Regions from separate parts of the Marinobacter fonticola genome, predicted to be linked through region 2. Evidence: predicted binding sites of a transcription regulator. Region 2 holds the regulator's gene; the other holds the start of a gene.

Region 1 (7,804 bases), 200 kb from region 2:
CATGATCCAGAGGCGATTGGGGAAAAGGGACTTGAGCCACTGGCCCTGTCCGATTGTCGTCTCGAAAATTGAGGGCGTCGCGCCCCAGAGTGCAAGACACTGGTCTAAGGCGTGGGTTTCCAGGTCTTCACCGAAAAGGGTGTAGGTTCCCTTTTCAGCGCGGCGTCTTGCCGTGGTGATCAGTTGGCAGAGCTGGCCGTAGCCTTCGCGGGTTTGGGCCAGCAGTACCAGCAGTATCTCTGGAGATTGCAGGTGGAACTCACTGCCGGTGATCAGTTTGACCTTCTCGTTCGCCTTGAGAGCTGCGTAGGCTCGGGGCATGCCCGCGACCGAGCATTCGTCGGTAATGGCCAGCGCCGTGTAGCCTTGCTTTTCGGCTTCCTCTGCCAGTTCGTGGGGGTGGGAGGCGCCGCGCAGGAAGGTAAAATTGCTCAGGCAATGGAGTTCAGCGTAGGCCATAAGGTTTCACGCAAACCAGCCGTGGATGTACCAGCCGCCGGTGACATCCCGGAATAGCCACCCCGTTTGCCCGCTGTGTAAGCGAGCGATGTAGTAGTCCCGCTGGACTCTTTCTCCGTCCCACCAGCCGCCGCTGATGCGCTCTGGGCCGGTTAGCCACGTCTTCGGCATGTCGGTCAGCGGCTGCGGTTTTCTCAGTAGCCATAGCGGGCGGCGGGGTAGGGGGATGTCGGCGCCGGAAACCCTGCTCTGCACGGATGTCGCGAGCCAGGCTCGCTCAGGGCGGTGATCGGCGTTAAGGCTCAGGGTATTCAGGGCGCCATCGCCCAGACGCGCCTGCAACCGGCTGAGCAGGTGCTGCCGGGCTTCGTCCCGGGAGGCCGTGGATTCGCCGAACAGATCATCGGCGATGGGCGCATCCCGGCGCATAAAGCGCCTGACTTTGACGGATAGGCCTATAGCGGGCGATTCCAGCTCATGACGCTCCAGCCGCAAGCGCACCAGCGCGAGAAAAGCGGAAGCCCGGTGTTCCGGTGCTGTGGAGCGGATCTGCAGCGGTGTCACCGGCCGATGCCGGTGGCGGATTTCCAGCTGCAGGGTGTCGGTATCCTGCTGGCGCCAGCGCAGCTCTTCTTCCAGTTCCTGGAGCGCTCTCTGCAGAGGAAACAACAGGCCGCTGCTATGCTCCACATCCTCGGCAAAATCCAGCTGGCGATGGAAATAGGGGGGGGGTAGCCAGTCGGTCTGCGGGTCGGCGGTACTGCCTTCGATTTTTTGTAGCGCCAGGCTGATGTCCGGTCCCAGGCGCCGGGCCAACTCCCGGTCCGGTAACTGCAGTACCGAGCCCAGGGTATGTAGCCCCATGCGTTGCAGGCGCTCGATCGTCTTTTCATCCAAACCGCTCTGGCCCACGGTTACCCGATCCAGGGAGCGTCGCAGGTGTTGGGTATCTTCGCTGCATTCCCCGCTCCGGCTTCGGGCCAGGATGCGGGCGGCCTTGGGGGTTAGTCCGCAAGCGAGCCAAGCCGTTAGGTAGCGCTGGGCTAGGTGGGTCTGCAGTTTCTCCCAAAGGGCGGACAGGCTGCCGTGAAGGCGCCTCAGGCTACCGGCCTCAATAAGAATGCCATCCGGTGGATAGAGGCTGATGCGGGCGACGTGGCGGTAGAGCCATAACGCCTGTTGCTCCAGGACCCGGCCCTGTTCCTCCATATCGGCTTCGATCAGATGCAGTGTTTCGGCCAGGGCGGTTGCCGTCTGCGTGGTCTGGCCGACAGTGACCCCCAACTCTTCCGCTTCCGGATTGAGCTGTAGCACCCGTGGCGGATGACCGCTGATCAGCGCCATGGGCCGGGAAGTCGCTTCACTCTGGCTGAAATGCTCCAGCAGCAGGTGAGGGAAGTGAAGGTAAAGCCATAGCATGATGGTTTCAGTCCTGCCGCTGCGACCAAGGGCCCTGGATAATCTCGGCAGTCCGGCTTCGGGGAAGGTCCACCACCGGCGGAATCGATAGCTTGAGATCTGCAACCGGCCAGCCGCCGCGGCGCTTGAGGATGTCGGTCTGTAGTTTCCAGCCGTCCTCCGGTGCAAGTTTCAGGCGCAGGGCCGCGGGTGAGTGTTCCTGGGCATGGCTTGTGTCACGAAACAGGATGCATAGGCTGTCGCCGGCTTCGGCGGCCAGTTGGATACGGCGGATTTCGCTGCGCTTTATGCTGTCGAGCCAAACCATCACCAGGCCGGTGGTGGATGAGCGCAAGCAATTCTCCAGGGTCCAGAGCTGGTCTTCCCGGCTTTGGGTGTGGACCTGAACGATATGGGCGATATCCACCTCGGCACGGGCCAGGGCCGGCGCATAGGGAATATGGGGAGCGTCGATCCAGAAAGCGGTCAGGCCCTCCCGGGTGAGCTTGCGCAAGACGGGCAGGATCAGTTGGAGTTCGCCGATGCCGCAATGGGGAATCAGGCATTCGATCATGGCACCGCGAGGCCAGCCGGCGCCGGGTAGGTATTCGTCCAGCAGATGGAATCCGGTGGCTGCGGCGTCTGTCCGAGTCTGTCGTTTCTGCTGGCTCGCCTGCCAGACCTGGGCACTATCCAGCAATTTATCGATGATTTCGCTCATACCGCCATTCCGCTCAATACTGTTTATTTATACAGTATATTGTCGGATGGCTGCTTTGCAATGTCTAGTGCGCGATAGACATTGTGACCGGCGAGAGTGTCCCACTTGAATGCCTTGACCCAATTCAGGTGCAGATGCAGGCTGAGGCAGTGTTGAATATTGTCAGTATTGAATATTGTCAAAATTGATAATGTCAGAATTGGACTAAGGAGCCTCTGAAAAAGTTCAGGCTGTGGATGAAGCGCAAGGCGCACGGAACGCAAGATGCGAGACATACCTTTCTGGTAGGCGAGTATCTGAGTACCGCGCAACGCAGTGATTCGCCACAGAATGGACTTTTTCAGAGGCTCCCTAACCGGCAATCATCGAAACAAGGAGAGTGTTATGACTGAATTGAAATCGCAGTCCTGTGAAGCCTGTAAATCCGATGCGCCACAGGTGATCGGCGACGAACTGGCCAGCCTGCAAAAGGAGGTGCCCAAGTGGACGCTGGTCGAGAAAGGTGGCGAGCAGCAGATCGAGCGCACCTTCAAGTTCAAGAATTTTGCCGAGGCCCTGGGGTTCACTCAGAAAGTAGGGGATCTGGCAGAGTCGGAAGGCCATCACCCCGCGCTTCTCACCGAATACGGCAAGACCACCGTCAATTGGTGGACCCACAAGATCGGCGGCCTGCATCGCAACGATTTCATCATGGCCGCTCGGACGGATGAGCTTTTCGGCGAATAAGCACGGCTATTCCTTCCGGGCGGGCGGCTTACGCCGGCCCGGACAATCCGTTATCATGCACCGTTTTCCTGGTGAGGGACGCGCGCCAAACCAATTGGCGTATACAGTTCTGAATCCCAATGACAATGGTTTCGGTAAGGCATGGAGTTGTAGTAACGCATGGAACATACGTATCGTCTGGTGATTTCCTGTCCTGACCGGGTCGGCATCGTGGCTAAGGTGAGTAACTTTTTGACCACCTACAACGGCTGGATTACCGAAGCCAGTCACCACTCCGACAATCAGGCCGGCTGGTTCTTCATGCGTCATGAAATCAAGGCCAGCTCCATTCCGTTCGGGCTCGACCAGTTCCGCACGGCCTTCGAGCCAATTGCCCGTGAATTCGATATGACCTGGCATGTAGCGGATTCCGCCGCGCCCAAAAAAGTCGTGCTGATGTGCAGCAAGGAATCCCACTGCATTGCCGACTTGCTGCACCGCTGGCACAGCAAAGAGCTCAATGCCGAGATCGCGGCCGTGATTTCCAACCACGACGACCTTCGCCGCATGGTGGAGTGGCACGATATTCCTTATCACCACATACCGGTCACCAGGGAGAACAAAGCGGAAGCCTTCGCCGAGATCGGTGAGTTGTTCGAGGGTTATAATGCCGATGTGATCGTGCTGGCGCGTTACATGCAAATCCTGCCGCCGGAGTTGTGCGAACGGTACGCGGGCAAGGTGATCAACATACACCACAGCTTCTTGCCATCCTTCGCCGGAGCACGGCCATACCACCAAGCGTACAGCCGTGGCGTGAAGCTGATCGGGGCGACCTGCCATTACGTCACCCAGGACCTGGACGAGGGTCCGATCATCGAGCAGGATGTCATTCGCGTGAACCACAGCGACACCATCGAAGACATGGTGCGTCTGGGTAAGGATGTAGAGAAAAACGTACTGGCCCGGGGGCTGCGCGCCCATGTCGAAGACCGGGTTATTACCCACGAAAACAAGACCGTGGTCTTCAACTGATCGCTCCCTGTTCAGCCTGAAGGTATCTCTTTGCTTTTCTGGGGCTTTTCAGCCCCTGCCGCTTTTCCCGCCCAACTTCGCTCAAGCGTTATTTGCCTGTCACTCTGAAGGCCTGAGTGTGGTATGATTGCCCGCTTATAAATGCCCTTCGGATCAGGAGTTGTTCAGAGACTCCTAAGCCAGCATCGTCCGGTCAGGTACAGGCTCGGGGACGTTCGGCGCAAGACTTCCCAAGGGTAAATTCCGCGTCCCATAACGCGGGAATCGTCATGTCGCGATTCCATAAAAACGACGACTTCCAGCAAACGCAAAGGAACCTTTCTCGATGGGTGAATTAGCCAAAGAGATCCTGCCCGTAAATATTGAAGATGAGCTGAAACAGTCCTACCTCGATTACGCCATGAGCGTTATCGTCGGTCGTGCTCTGCCCGATGTCCGGGATGGACTCAAGCCTGTTCACCGCCGTGTTCTGTTCGCCATGTCCGAGTTGGGCAACGACTGGAACAAGACCTACAAGAAATCCGCCCGTGTGGTGGGCGACGTCATCGGTAAATATCACCCCCATGGCGACTCTGCGGTCTACGACACCATCGTGCGTATGGCCCAGCCGTTTTCTTTGCGTTATCCGCTGGTCGACGGCCAGGGTAACTTCGGTTCCATCGACGGCGACAATGCCGCGGCCATGCGTTACACCGAAATTCGCATGAAGAAGATTGCCCATTCGCTGCTGGCGGATCTGGACAAGGAAACCGTCGATTTCGTGCCCAACTACGACGGCACCGAGGAAATTCCCGATGTCCTGCCAACCCGTGTGCCGAACCTGCTGGTCAACGGCTCATCCGGTATCGCGGTGGGGATGGCGACCAACATCCCGCCCCACAACCTGACGGAAATCGTTAATGGCTGCCTGGCGCTGATTGATAATCAGGACATCACCATCGACGAATTGATGGAGTATATTCCGGGGCCCGATTTTCCCACCGACGGTATTATCAATGGCCGAGCCGGTATCATCGAAGCCTACCGGACTGGCCGTGGCCGTATCTATATCCGCTCCCGTCACGAGATCGAGCAGGACAAAAAGACCGGCCGTGAAGCGATCATCATTACCGAGCTGCCGTACCAGCTGAACAAGGCGCGTCTGATCGAGAAGATCGCCGAGCTGGTCAAGGAGAAGCGGCTGGAAGGCATTACCGAGCTGCGTGACGAGTCCAACAAGGAGGGTATCCGCGTGGTGATCGAGCTGCGCCGCGGGGAGAACGCCGAGGTTATCGTCAACAACCTGTTCGCCCACACCCAGTTGGAAACCGTCTTCGGTATCAATATGGTCGCCCTGATCAACGGCGAGCCGAAGATTCTCAACCTGAAAGAAATTCTCGATGCGTTCGTCCGTCACCGTCGCGAAGTGGTGACTCGCCGGACCCTCTACGAACTGCGCAAGGCCCGCGAGCGTGGCCATATCCTGGAAGGCCTCACGGTCGCCTTGGCCAACATCGATGAAGTGATCGAGCTGATCAAGCAGTCGCCCAGCGCTTCAGAAGCCAAGGAAAAGCTGATCGACAAGGGCTGGGAGCCGGGCCAGGTTTCCGACATGCTGGAGCGCGCCGGTCAAGATGCCTGCCGTCCGGACGATTTGCCGGAAATCTATGGCATGCGCGACGGGCTTTATCACCTGTCACCGGAACAGGCTCAGGCTATCCTGGACTTGCGCCTGCACCGCCTCACCGGTCTGGAAACCGAGAAGCTGCAGAACGAGTACAAGGAAATCATCGACAAGATTGCCGAGTTGCTGCACATCCTCAGCGAGCCGGCACGGTTGATGGAAGTGATCCGCGAAGAACTGGAAGCGGTCGTCTCCGAATTTGGCGACACTCGCCGTACCGAAATCATCAGTTCCCGTCGCGATCTGACCATCGCCGACCTGATCGACGAAGAAGACCTTGTGGTGACCATTTCCCACAACGGTTACGCCAAGACCCAGCCGGTCGAGACCTATCAGGCTCAGCGCCGGGGTGGCCGTGGCCGCTCCTCGACCACGATGAAGGAAGAGGATTTCATCGAGAAACTGCTGGTCGCCAACTCCCACGACACCATTCTGTGTTTTACCAATAAAGGAAAGGTGTACTGGCTACGGGTGTTCGAGATTCCCCAGGCCAGCCGTGCGGCCCGTGGTCGTCCGATGGTGAACATCCTGCCGCTGGACGAGGATGAGCGCGTGACCACCTTCCTGCCGGTACGCGATTATCCGGAAGATCACTACGTGCTGATGGCGACCTCCGCCGGTGTCGTCAAGAAGACGCCGCTGCCTAACTTCTCCCGTCCGCGTACCAGCGGCTTGATTGCCCTGTCCCTGGATGAAGGCGACACCCTGATCGGTGCGGCGATCACCGCCGGCGAATCCGAAGTCATGCTGTTCTCGTCTGCGGGCAAGGCGGTTCGCTTCAAGGAAGGGCAGGTGCGTGCCATGGGCCGGACGGCGCGTGGTGTGCGCGGTATCCGCATGCCGGAAGGTCATCGTGTGGTCTCCCTGATTATTCCGGAAGAAAGCGGCATGATCCTGACCGCCAGTGAGAACGGCTACGGCAAGCGTACCCAGCTCGACGAGTTCCCGTCTTATAGCCGGGGTAGCCAGGGCGTTATCGCCATGCAGTGTTCCGACCGTAACGGTAATCTGGTTTCGGCCACTCAGGTGTTTGAAAGCGACGAAATGATGCTGATCTCTGACAAGGGCACATTAGTGCGTTCAAGCACCGGGGAAGTCTCCCTGCTGAGCCGGAATACCCAGGGTGTACGGCTAATCCGTCTAACCCAGGAAGACGAGCGCCTGGTCGCTGTCCAGCGGATTGCCGACAGTGGGCTGGACGAAGACGGCGAGGAAGGTGAGACGGTCGACGGCGACGATGCGCCGGCGCAAGAGGGCGATGCGGACTGAATCGGTCCGCACACCGATCTAAGGAGCCTCTGATTCTTCATTGGACTTATTCAGAGGCTCCCTGAAGCTTTAACGGAGAGAAAAGGCGGTAATGACCAGAGCATATAACTTCTGTGCAGGCCCGGCGACCTTGCCGGCAGAGGTGCTCCAGCAAGCCCGTGAGGAAATGCTGGACTGGAGAGGCACGGGCATGTCGGTGATGGAAATGAGTCACCGCAGCGACGCATTCGTCGCCATCGCCCAGACCGCCGAACAGGACCTTCGGGAACTGGCGGGTATCTCCGATGACTATGCGGTCTTGTTCATGCAGGGCGGCGCCAGCAGCCAGTTCGCCACGGTGCCGCTCAATCTGATGCGCGGCAAGTCGTCGGCGGACTATGTCAACACCGGTATCTGGTCGAAGAAGGCGATTGCCGAAGCCAAGCGCTTTGCTGACGTGAACGTGGCGGCCTCCAGCGAAGCGCAGGGGTTTACCACGGTTCCCGACCCATCCAGCTGGACGACCAATCCGGACGCCGCCTACCTGCATTACACGCCGAACGAAACCATCGGCG
Region 2 (7,804 bases):
TCTTTAAGATGATCGGCATCGATCGAGCCGATCTCACCGGGCTCGACCACAGTCGGCGCCTCGCCAAGGAAATCAAGGATGGTCGTCAGGTCACGGCAAACCTCCTGTTCGCCGATCAACACCAATATCTTGTTGTTGTCACTGGACATGCAGTCTGGATCTCCGGGTCGAAAAAATGCTCCTTGGCTCTCAGTCCTGGCGGCTACGGTTACAGCCGACATGGAACAGCTAACCGAAAGATTCGGAGCTTTCTCAGCAAGGCGCTAAATCATGCTGCTGATAATGCCTGATTTCCGACGCGGTTTTAAGTGCCTGCAGCAGCATCAGTCAATTTTATGACGCCCTGAACGTTCAGAGTAGAAGGCGATAGCGGCAGTCAATGCTCAATAACGCGGTCCACGGTTTTTGACATTGGCGTAGGCATTGGCTGCATGCCGGTTCTGATTGATGTCCCGCAAGCCCCGCGCCGCTTCGTCACGGGCCTTGAATGCTCCCTGGGAAGCCTGCTCCGTCAGTGCCTGCAGATCAGTCAATCGCTCTTCCAGGGCACCAGCCTCGACAGCGCCGTCTCGCACTTCGGCCACAGCCGCCTGAATGGTCGGACGCACGGCGTCGTTGACACGATTAATTTCATCGAGATCGTCCAGCGATAAGGCGTGACGAAAGTCATCAAGTAGGCGATCCAACGATTCCAAAGCCGCTGGCATGAAAATCTCCCAATCGAGGTGTTTAGGCCATAAAAACAGTATAGCCGCATAGCGGCCCATGCTGACAACGCCGTGGTTCAGCAAGCCGTTCAACCGAAAACACGGCTACCCAACGAAAAAACCCGGCACTTCTGTTGCAGTACCGGGTTCGCGATAGCGGGCAAACGGCTAGCGGCGGGCTGAACGACGCACTGCAGAGGCGGTAAACTCGCTGCCGCGGAAACCGGGGCTGAAATCGTAAGGACCCTGCCCGTCATCCAAACCGTCTACGTAGTAGCGCTCGGACTTGAGATCGTAGGTCAATTCCAGCGTGGTCCAGAACACCGGTACCGTGTAGTAACTGATGCCATGGGCTTCGGAAACACGCCAGAGATTGCCCTCCTCGTCGTACTCCTCGGTGGCGAGGATCTGCCAGCTATCTTCGTCGATGTAGAACACGCGGCGATGATAGATGTGGTCCATGCCGGTGCGCAGGGTCGCTTCTACCACCCAAACGCGATGCAGCTCATAGCGGGCCAGCGACTGATTGATATGCCGGCCCCGGATAATCTTGTCGGCACTGGCCTCGGGCTGATGCAATTTATAGGCATTGTAAGGCACGTAGATCTCGCGCTTACCTTTGAGCTCCCAGTCGTACTGATTGGGCGCTCCGTTGTACAAATCTTTCTGATCGACCGAGCGTAGGGACGAGCTGTTGGGCAGGTCGGTGGTGTACGCCAGGTTTGGCGAACGGCGCAGGCGGCGCTCGCCGGATTCGTAGCGCCAAGCCAGCCGGGGGGAACGCACCTGATCCAACGTTTCGTGGACCAGATTCAACGTGCCCGCCAAACTGGACGGGGACATGATACGGGTCTTCAGGTAGAAGATCTTGTTGTCGATATCGCGCAACTCAACGCCCGGCTCGCTATACGCGAAAAAGTAGTCGTACTCGGTCAGCACGGGGTTAAACGAACCGTCGACAGTCGGCGTCGCGAAAGCCGACCGGAAAGACACTTCCTCACCGCGGAACCGCAGGATATGATTCCAGATCGTTTCCAGGCCGTTGCTGGGAATCGGGAACGGACTGGTGGCAATGGTGTCACGCACGCCGTTGCCATTATCCAGCAAAGTCGCCTTGGCGGCATTCTCCCGGGAACGCTCGTAGATGCGTTCTGGATAAGCCGCTGTGCGTCGGCTCGGATACACCGGCATCACATAGTTAGGCCCATACTGGCGTAACAACTGCTGGTGACCGGCCGTTAAGTTGTCCTTATAAAGATCCAGATTACCGCCGGAGATAACAAACAGCGGCTTATCGTTGGGAAACGGATCGACCTCGATCTCACCTTCTCGGTAATCCGCCGGGGGAGTCGCCAAACCGCCATTCCAGGCGGGAATCGTACCGGTCACGTTGCCAGCACGCTCAGCACCCATCGGGGTTAGATCCTGGCCCAAGCGTGCAACCTCCGCTTCGGATACCTTGGCACTGACCCCACTGTGCCAAACAAGCGGTAAAAACATGGAAAGCGCAAGCCAACGATGGCGCATGATTCATATCCTCCAAACGGCAAGCCGTGAGCCAAGGTTCCGGCACCAGGACACCGCTGAACACATTTCTGTGCAGGGCCCTTACCACCGGAAATGCCCGACCACGGGAAAATGCCTGAAAAATTTCAAAGACGGCGCTTATTTGCCTGATGGATGAAATAATGACAAGAAATTATTTGTAGGAAGTTGTTAAAACCATGATGCATTTCGAGTTTTTTGACGCCACCGGTTTGCGGATATCTCTCATCGGCTGGACGCGAAACCGCAGCTGCTATCTGTTAGACTACGTAGACAGTCGTTACCTTTGGGGCACGGTATTTTTGCCCGGCTAATTTGCAAGCAGGTGGCTAATCGCTCATGGCATCTCAGTGGCCGTCTTTCACCAAACAGAAGGCATTCCTGGCATCCACTCTGCTCAGAATTGCAGATCGTCAGGAACACGCAGCTGAACGGGAAGCTTCAATTCAGGGGGCGGTTGCGCTGCTTCATGAGGCGCGCACGGCGCTGCTTCAGCTTATTGCGGAGCTCTACCAAGTCCGTCACACCTCACCGCGAGGGCTTGACGAACTGGCCGACTTGGTAGCCGGCGAAAGCGCTGAAATCGGCGAACTGCGCGAACTGGCTATGCGACCGGGCTCATGGTGGCAACACATTGAGGTATTGACTCAAACTCAACGCCACCCCGCCCAACGCAAGCTGTCGGTGGAACAAGATAACTTAATCGCGGTATCTGCAGAATCGGGGCCGGATCGTTCGACATCCGCACTTCTGAACACGGCGGCAGGTCTGAAACAGTACATCGAGATCATTCTGGAACGCCACGACGAGTGGTGAGTCCAACGTAATAAATTTCTCATTCAGGCGGCGCAGCCGTCAGGAATAAGGCAGTATTTATGTCTACATCAATTCTGGAAATTGTCGAGCTTCCCGATGGCGATTTCGCCTTGCGTCGGGCCGATGACGAGACCGCGCCGCTGGTGCGCATCTCGTTCTCCCAGGAAGCACGCGACATGATGGAAGAGCAGGACCTCACGGTCGCAAAAGCGATGATGACGGCCGGCATCGAAGCCGTTGGCAATATAGCCCACGATATCGATTGGGATGAGGATGAGCTAGAGCATCAGCCCTCAACTCATCCGAGAACCTTGCACTGACTATTGCTGACTTGTCATTGCGCAAGATGCAAAAACGGGCGCCTTGGCGCCCGTAAAATATTCATGCACCTCCCGCCCGATGCAGCTTCAACCCCGAGCAGCGCTCATTGCTCAGTTCCTGCCGTTTAGCCCATCAATACACATAGCCTCTCGGCGTACACGCAAACCAAAGCCTAACGATACTATTTTATTTGCCTTCTTCGTCTTATTCGCCGGAACATTGGCTTGCCGGATTTATCATCGCTGACGAAGCACGACGCCATGGCTATCCCCTTTTGCGGACGCGAACTGCAGCCGATCGAACGCGGCAGCGCCAAACGCACCCCCCGTCCACATCACCACAGCGTGGCAAGTTCCAGCAGCCAATGCACGCTCCGCCAGCGACAAGGCATCATGCTGACCGGTTGAACGCAGCACGAGGAGTTCGCCAGCAACGATGCCATGCATCTGCTGCCACTTTTGCATCAGCGTTTGAGGTGGGTCGATCCACGCCAGCCAGCGGCGCTCCTGGTTCAGCTGCGTCAGCATCGATAACAGCAACTGCATATTCTCAACCTGCGCCTCTGGCAGGATAATTTCGGTGACGTTACCTTCCGGCCTGTTCGGAGCAGGCGGTATGGCCGCGTCAGAAAGGTCCTTGTTAGAGCCACGGCCCGCGGGGAGAGTCACCGCGCCTGAACACGCGACCGGACTCGCTCGCCACCCATCTATCGCCGGAGCGCCGGATGAGGGGCGAGCCACGGCGTTCGACGACAACACAGCATTGTTGTAAGTCAGGTTCTGATTAAAACTAAGCTGCTCCACGAGACACCTCCAATGCCATACACGCCAAATTCTAGGTCGGTCAGTGCATATCCGAGCGACGAATCACACCCACACCAAGGCCTTCGATAAATAACTCCTGCTCGGTCAGATCGATATCGATGGGTTCGAATTCGTCATTTTCCGGCAATAGGTACACGTGGGTTCCTTCCCGCTTAAAACGCTTCACCGTCACTTCCTCGCCGACGCGCGCTACGACAACCTGGCCACTGTGGACATCCTGCGTCCTATGGACCGCCAATAGGTCGCCGTCGAAAATACCGATATTCTTCATACTCATGCCGCGCACACGCAGCAGGTAATCTGCAGAGGGGGAAAAAAAGGTCGGCTGAAGAGCACAATAATCGTCAATATGTTCTTCTGCGAGAATCGGGTTACCGGCCGCCACCTGCCCTACAATAGGTAGACCGGGGTCTTCCTCGGCCTCGGGCAGCCGGATGCCCCGACTGGCACCGGGCACCATTTCAATGGCACCTTTGCGAGCCAATGCCCGGAGATGCTCTTCCGCCGCGTTGGCGGATTTGAACCCCAGCTCTCGCGCAATTTCTGCACGGGTGGGCGGATAGCCTGTCTCACCCACATGGCGGCGAATGATATCGAGGACTTGGGATTGTCGCGGTGTCAGCTTCATGCCGTTTACCTGTCTTTATATACAGTAACTGGAACTATATACAGTATTTTATCCAGTGTAAACCCTAATGGCATGAGAGCGGCCAAGAGGCTGCCAACAGCGTGACAACATCCTGAGCCGATTGTGGAGGGAGCTTACTTTACGGAGAATTCTTTGCGTGGCTTGTAGGGAATCGATTCAACTTTCACCTCGTCCACCCTCGCTTGGGCTGGACCTTTGTGTAGCCATTCAACCAGCCATTCAATAGCGGATTCATCGCCACAAGCTACAATCTCGACACCGCCATTAGAGAGATTCTTGGCATAGCCCGAAATCCCTTTGGACTTCGCCTGCTCTTGAGCACTGGCGCGGAAGTTGACGCCCTGCACACGCCCTGATACCACGACCCGAATACACTGTTCTTCCATTACAACAACCTCCCTGAATAGACGTGAAATACGTTCATCTTTTTACCATATACCCTAACGTGGGCGGCGCTCTCTTAAAATGCCGCCATAGTTTGCGTTAACTCGGTGAGTCATGAAAACATTGAGAATTATCAAGGCCGGACCAGGCACCTAGTGCGCTGTTTGGTTAATTCGCTGACTTACTGCGAGCTTCTGAAGGCTTTGGGCAAGGCGCTGGTCTGCAGGCATGGTGCAGCAGGGAATCTGGCCCTAATCACCAACGATACTTGCCCCAGTTCTCGGGGTTGGCCCAATACTTGGAATTGTTCCAGTCCCGGGGCCGGTTGTAGGTCTCGATATCGTAAGCGTAGACCACCGTACCATCGTCGAGGGATGAGTAACGGCGAAAGGCCAGGCCAATCATCTCGTTGAATGACCAGTCGTCTTCCGGCGCCACGCTCACCGCTACTCGACGCGCGCCGGCGTTGCGCAGCCAGCCCAGGAATTGGCGCGCATCCTCATGAGAGAGCGTGCCGAGGAGCCCGGTCACCAGCGCCAGATCGGCCACGCCCGTGAGCCGCTCCCGAACCGAGAGCGGATCCTGCGTCATATCCAACAGCCGGGCGTCGGCATGATCCGTCCAGATCCGTCCGACCTTACGCGCCGTATCGCCGGCAACAATCAAGTGTTTGGGATGGAATTCGCCCAGCAACTGTTTGAGGATTCTTTCGAGCATAGCGTCCTGGCCGATAGTCATTGATGGCCCAATCAGTTTAACAGGCCACGCCGCCGACCGCCCTTGTTCGGCTCTCGCCCAGCCCGGTTTCAAGACATCGTTGCCGACTGTTCATCGTGAGGACGGCTCTCTGTGATAAAGTGGACAACAGTGCTAGCGAAAAAATCCCGAAAAACAGCGCTTGCCAGGATTTTATCGAAACATCCAGCCTCGTCGAGCGGTAGCGCGGGATTGATTTGCGACCAAGTAAGGAGACCGCATGAGTCAAGATCAGGCATGCCGGATGCCGACTATCCGGAATACCCGGGATGGCAAGGAGCGCCGCGTCGGCGTGGAGATCGAGATCTCCGGCCTGCCGTACGACAACCTTGTCAGCCTTTCCGCTACTCTCCTCGAGGGTAAAGCCCGGCTCGAATCCCGCTACGTTAGCAAGATCAAGACAGCGATGGGCGACTACACCATCGAATTGGACTCCGATCCGATTAAGGACCTCGATCTGCAAGACGAACGCCTGCCGGAATCTATCCGCGAACTCGGGGGGCATGCCATGGAGATGATCGACTTCGCGGCTGAACGCATCGTACCGCTGGAAATCATCACTCCCCCCCTTCCCTTGTCAGAACTCGAGACCGTCGAGCAGCTATGCGACAGTTTGCGGGAAGCAGGCGCACTGGGTAGTCGGGAAGCGTTACTTTATGCCTTCGGGATGCAACTGAATCCGGAGTTGCCAGACCTGGAACCGGCTACCCTGGTCAATTATTTCCGCGCATTCGCGGCGCTCTACGAGTGGCTCAAGGCTCGGCACCAAATCGACATCAGCCGCAAGTTCACCACTTACATCGAGCCTTGGCACAACGATTATGTCGACATGATCATGGAGCCGGATTACGCGCCGGACCAGAGTCAGTTGATGCGTGATTACCTGCATTATAACCCGACTCGCAATCGGGCCCTGGACCTGTTGCCGCTGTTTGCGCACCTGGACGAAACACTGTTGCGCGAGTACGTGGACGACGAAAGGGTCAAAGCCCGGCCCACCCTGCACTACCGCCTGCCCGACTGCGATATCGACAATCCTAAGTGGCACTTCTCCAGCGTCTGGAATGACTGGGTCGTGGTGGAAGAACTTGCGACAGACCCCGAGAAGCTGACAAATCTGATGGCAGAGTACCGGCAAAGCCGCAAGCTCAGCTTCAAGAATCTGACGACCAGCTGGAAGGATCGCTGTGACGAATGGCTGAAGCAGAACCAGGCCTGACCATAGGCATCAGTGGCCCGGCCCGGCAGCGTCTGACTCACCGCTTGATTCGTTTTGGGCTGAGCATTTATGGCGCAAAAACACTCTTTATTCGCCCGGGATCGAAAGTGGATGTCAGCATGCTCGACGGTTTGGTCTTGTCCGGCGGCACTCACGTCCATCCCTCCCGATACGGCCAGGAACCGGAAGTCAGTGCGCGTTATGACCGGACTCGGGACGAGACCGACTGGCGCCTGCTGACAGAGGCTCAGGCTCATCGGCTTCCGGTGTTGGGTATCTGTCGCGGCGCGCAGCTCATCAACATTTTCCGGGGTGGTTCGCTGTGCCAGGATATAACCCCACTCCGGGTCAATACCCGTCACCGCCCGCTGCTCCTCCCGCTGCAGACGGTGCGCCTGGTGCGCAATAGTCTGCTGGGCCGAATCATGCTGGGACCCACCATCGGCGCCAACCGTATCCACAGTCAGTCCATTAAACGATTGGGACGGGGCTTACGGGTGGTCGCTCTGGACAACGATTATTTCGTGCAGGCGGTGGAAAGCGAGGAAGGACATTGGCTGTTAGGTGTGCAATGGCATCCGGA

Evidence for each region. The regulator LexA, encoded in region 2, represses DNA repair genes until DNA is damaged. The targets are predictions, from matches to a motif close to CTGTNTNNNNANACAG.
Region 1: a site for LexA is predicted at 2,598-2,613, ahead of imuA (translesion DNA synthesis-associated protein ImuA). Genes of this name have one in related genera too.

What each region holds. Positions count from the first base shown of each region.
Region 1 is NZ_CP043042.1:1,763,022-1,770,825, forward strand. Features, by position in the region: gene FXO11_RS07860 (error-prone DNA polymerase) at 1-459, opposite strand, end outside; gene FXO11_RS07865 (Y-family DNA polymerase) at 466-1,878, opposite strand; gene imuA (translesion DNA synthesis-associated protein ImuA) at 1,886-2,578, opposite strand; gene FXO11_RS07875 (4a-hydroxytetrahydrobiopterin dehydratase) at 2,963-3,304, shown strand; gene purU (formyltetrahydrofolate deformylase) at 3,464-4,318, shown strand; gene gyrA (DNA gyrase subunit A) at 4,644-7,250, shown strand; gene serC (3-phosphoserine/phosphohydroxythreonine transaminase) at 7,342-7,804, shown strand, end outside.
Region 2 is NZ_CP043042.1:1,567,171-1,574,974, reverse strand. Features, by position in the region: gene FXO11_RS07040 (sigma-54 dependent transcriptional regulator) at 1-149, opposite strand, end outside; gene FXO11_RS07035 (hypothetical protein) at 384-707, opposite strand; gene FXO11_RS07030 (DUF1329 domain-containing protein) at 876-2,234, opposite strand; gene FXO11_RS07025 (DUF6586 family protein) at 2,592-3,068, shown strand; gene FXO11_RS07020 (hypothetical protein) at 3,128-3,388, shown strand; gene FXO11_RS07015 (cell division inhibitor SulA) at 3,626-4,192, opposite strand; gene lexA (transcriptional repressor LexA) at 4,233-4,841, opposite strand; gene FXO11_RS07005 (acylphosphatase) at 4,976-5,248, opposite strand; gene FXO11_RS07000 (DUF6231 family protein) at 5,502-5,963, opposite strand; gene FXO11_RS06995 (amidoligase family protein) at 6,223-7,221, shown strand; gene FXO11_RS06990 (gamma-glutamyl-gamma-aminobutyrate hydrolase family protein) at 7,197-7,804, shown strand, end outside.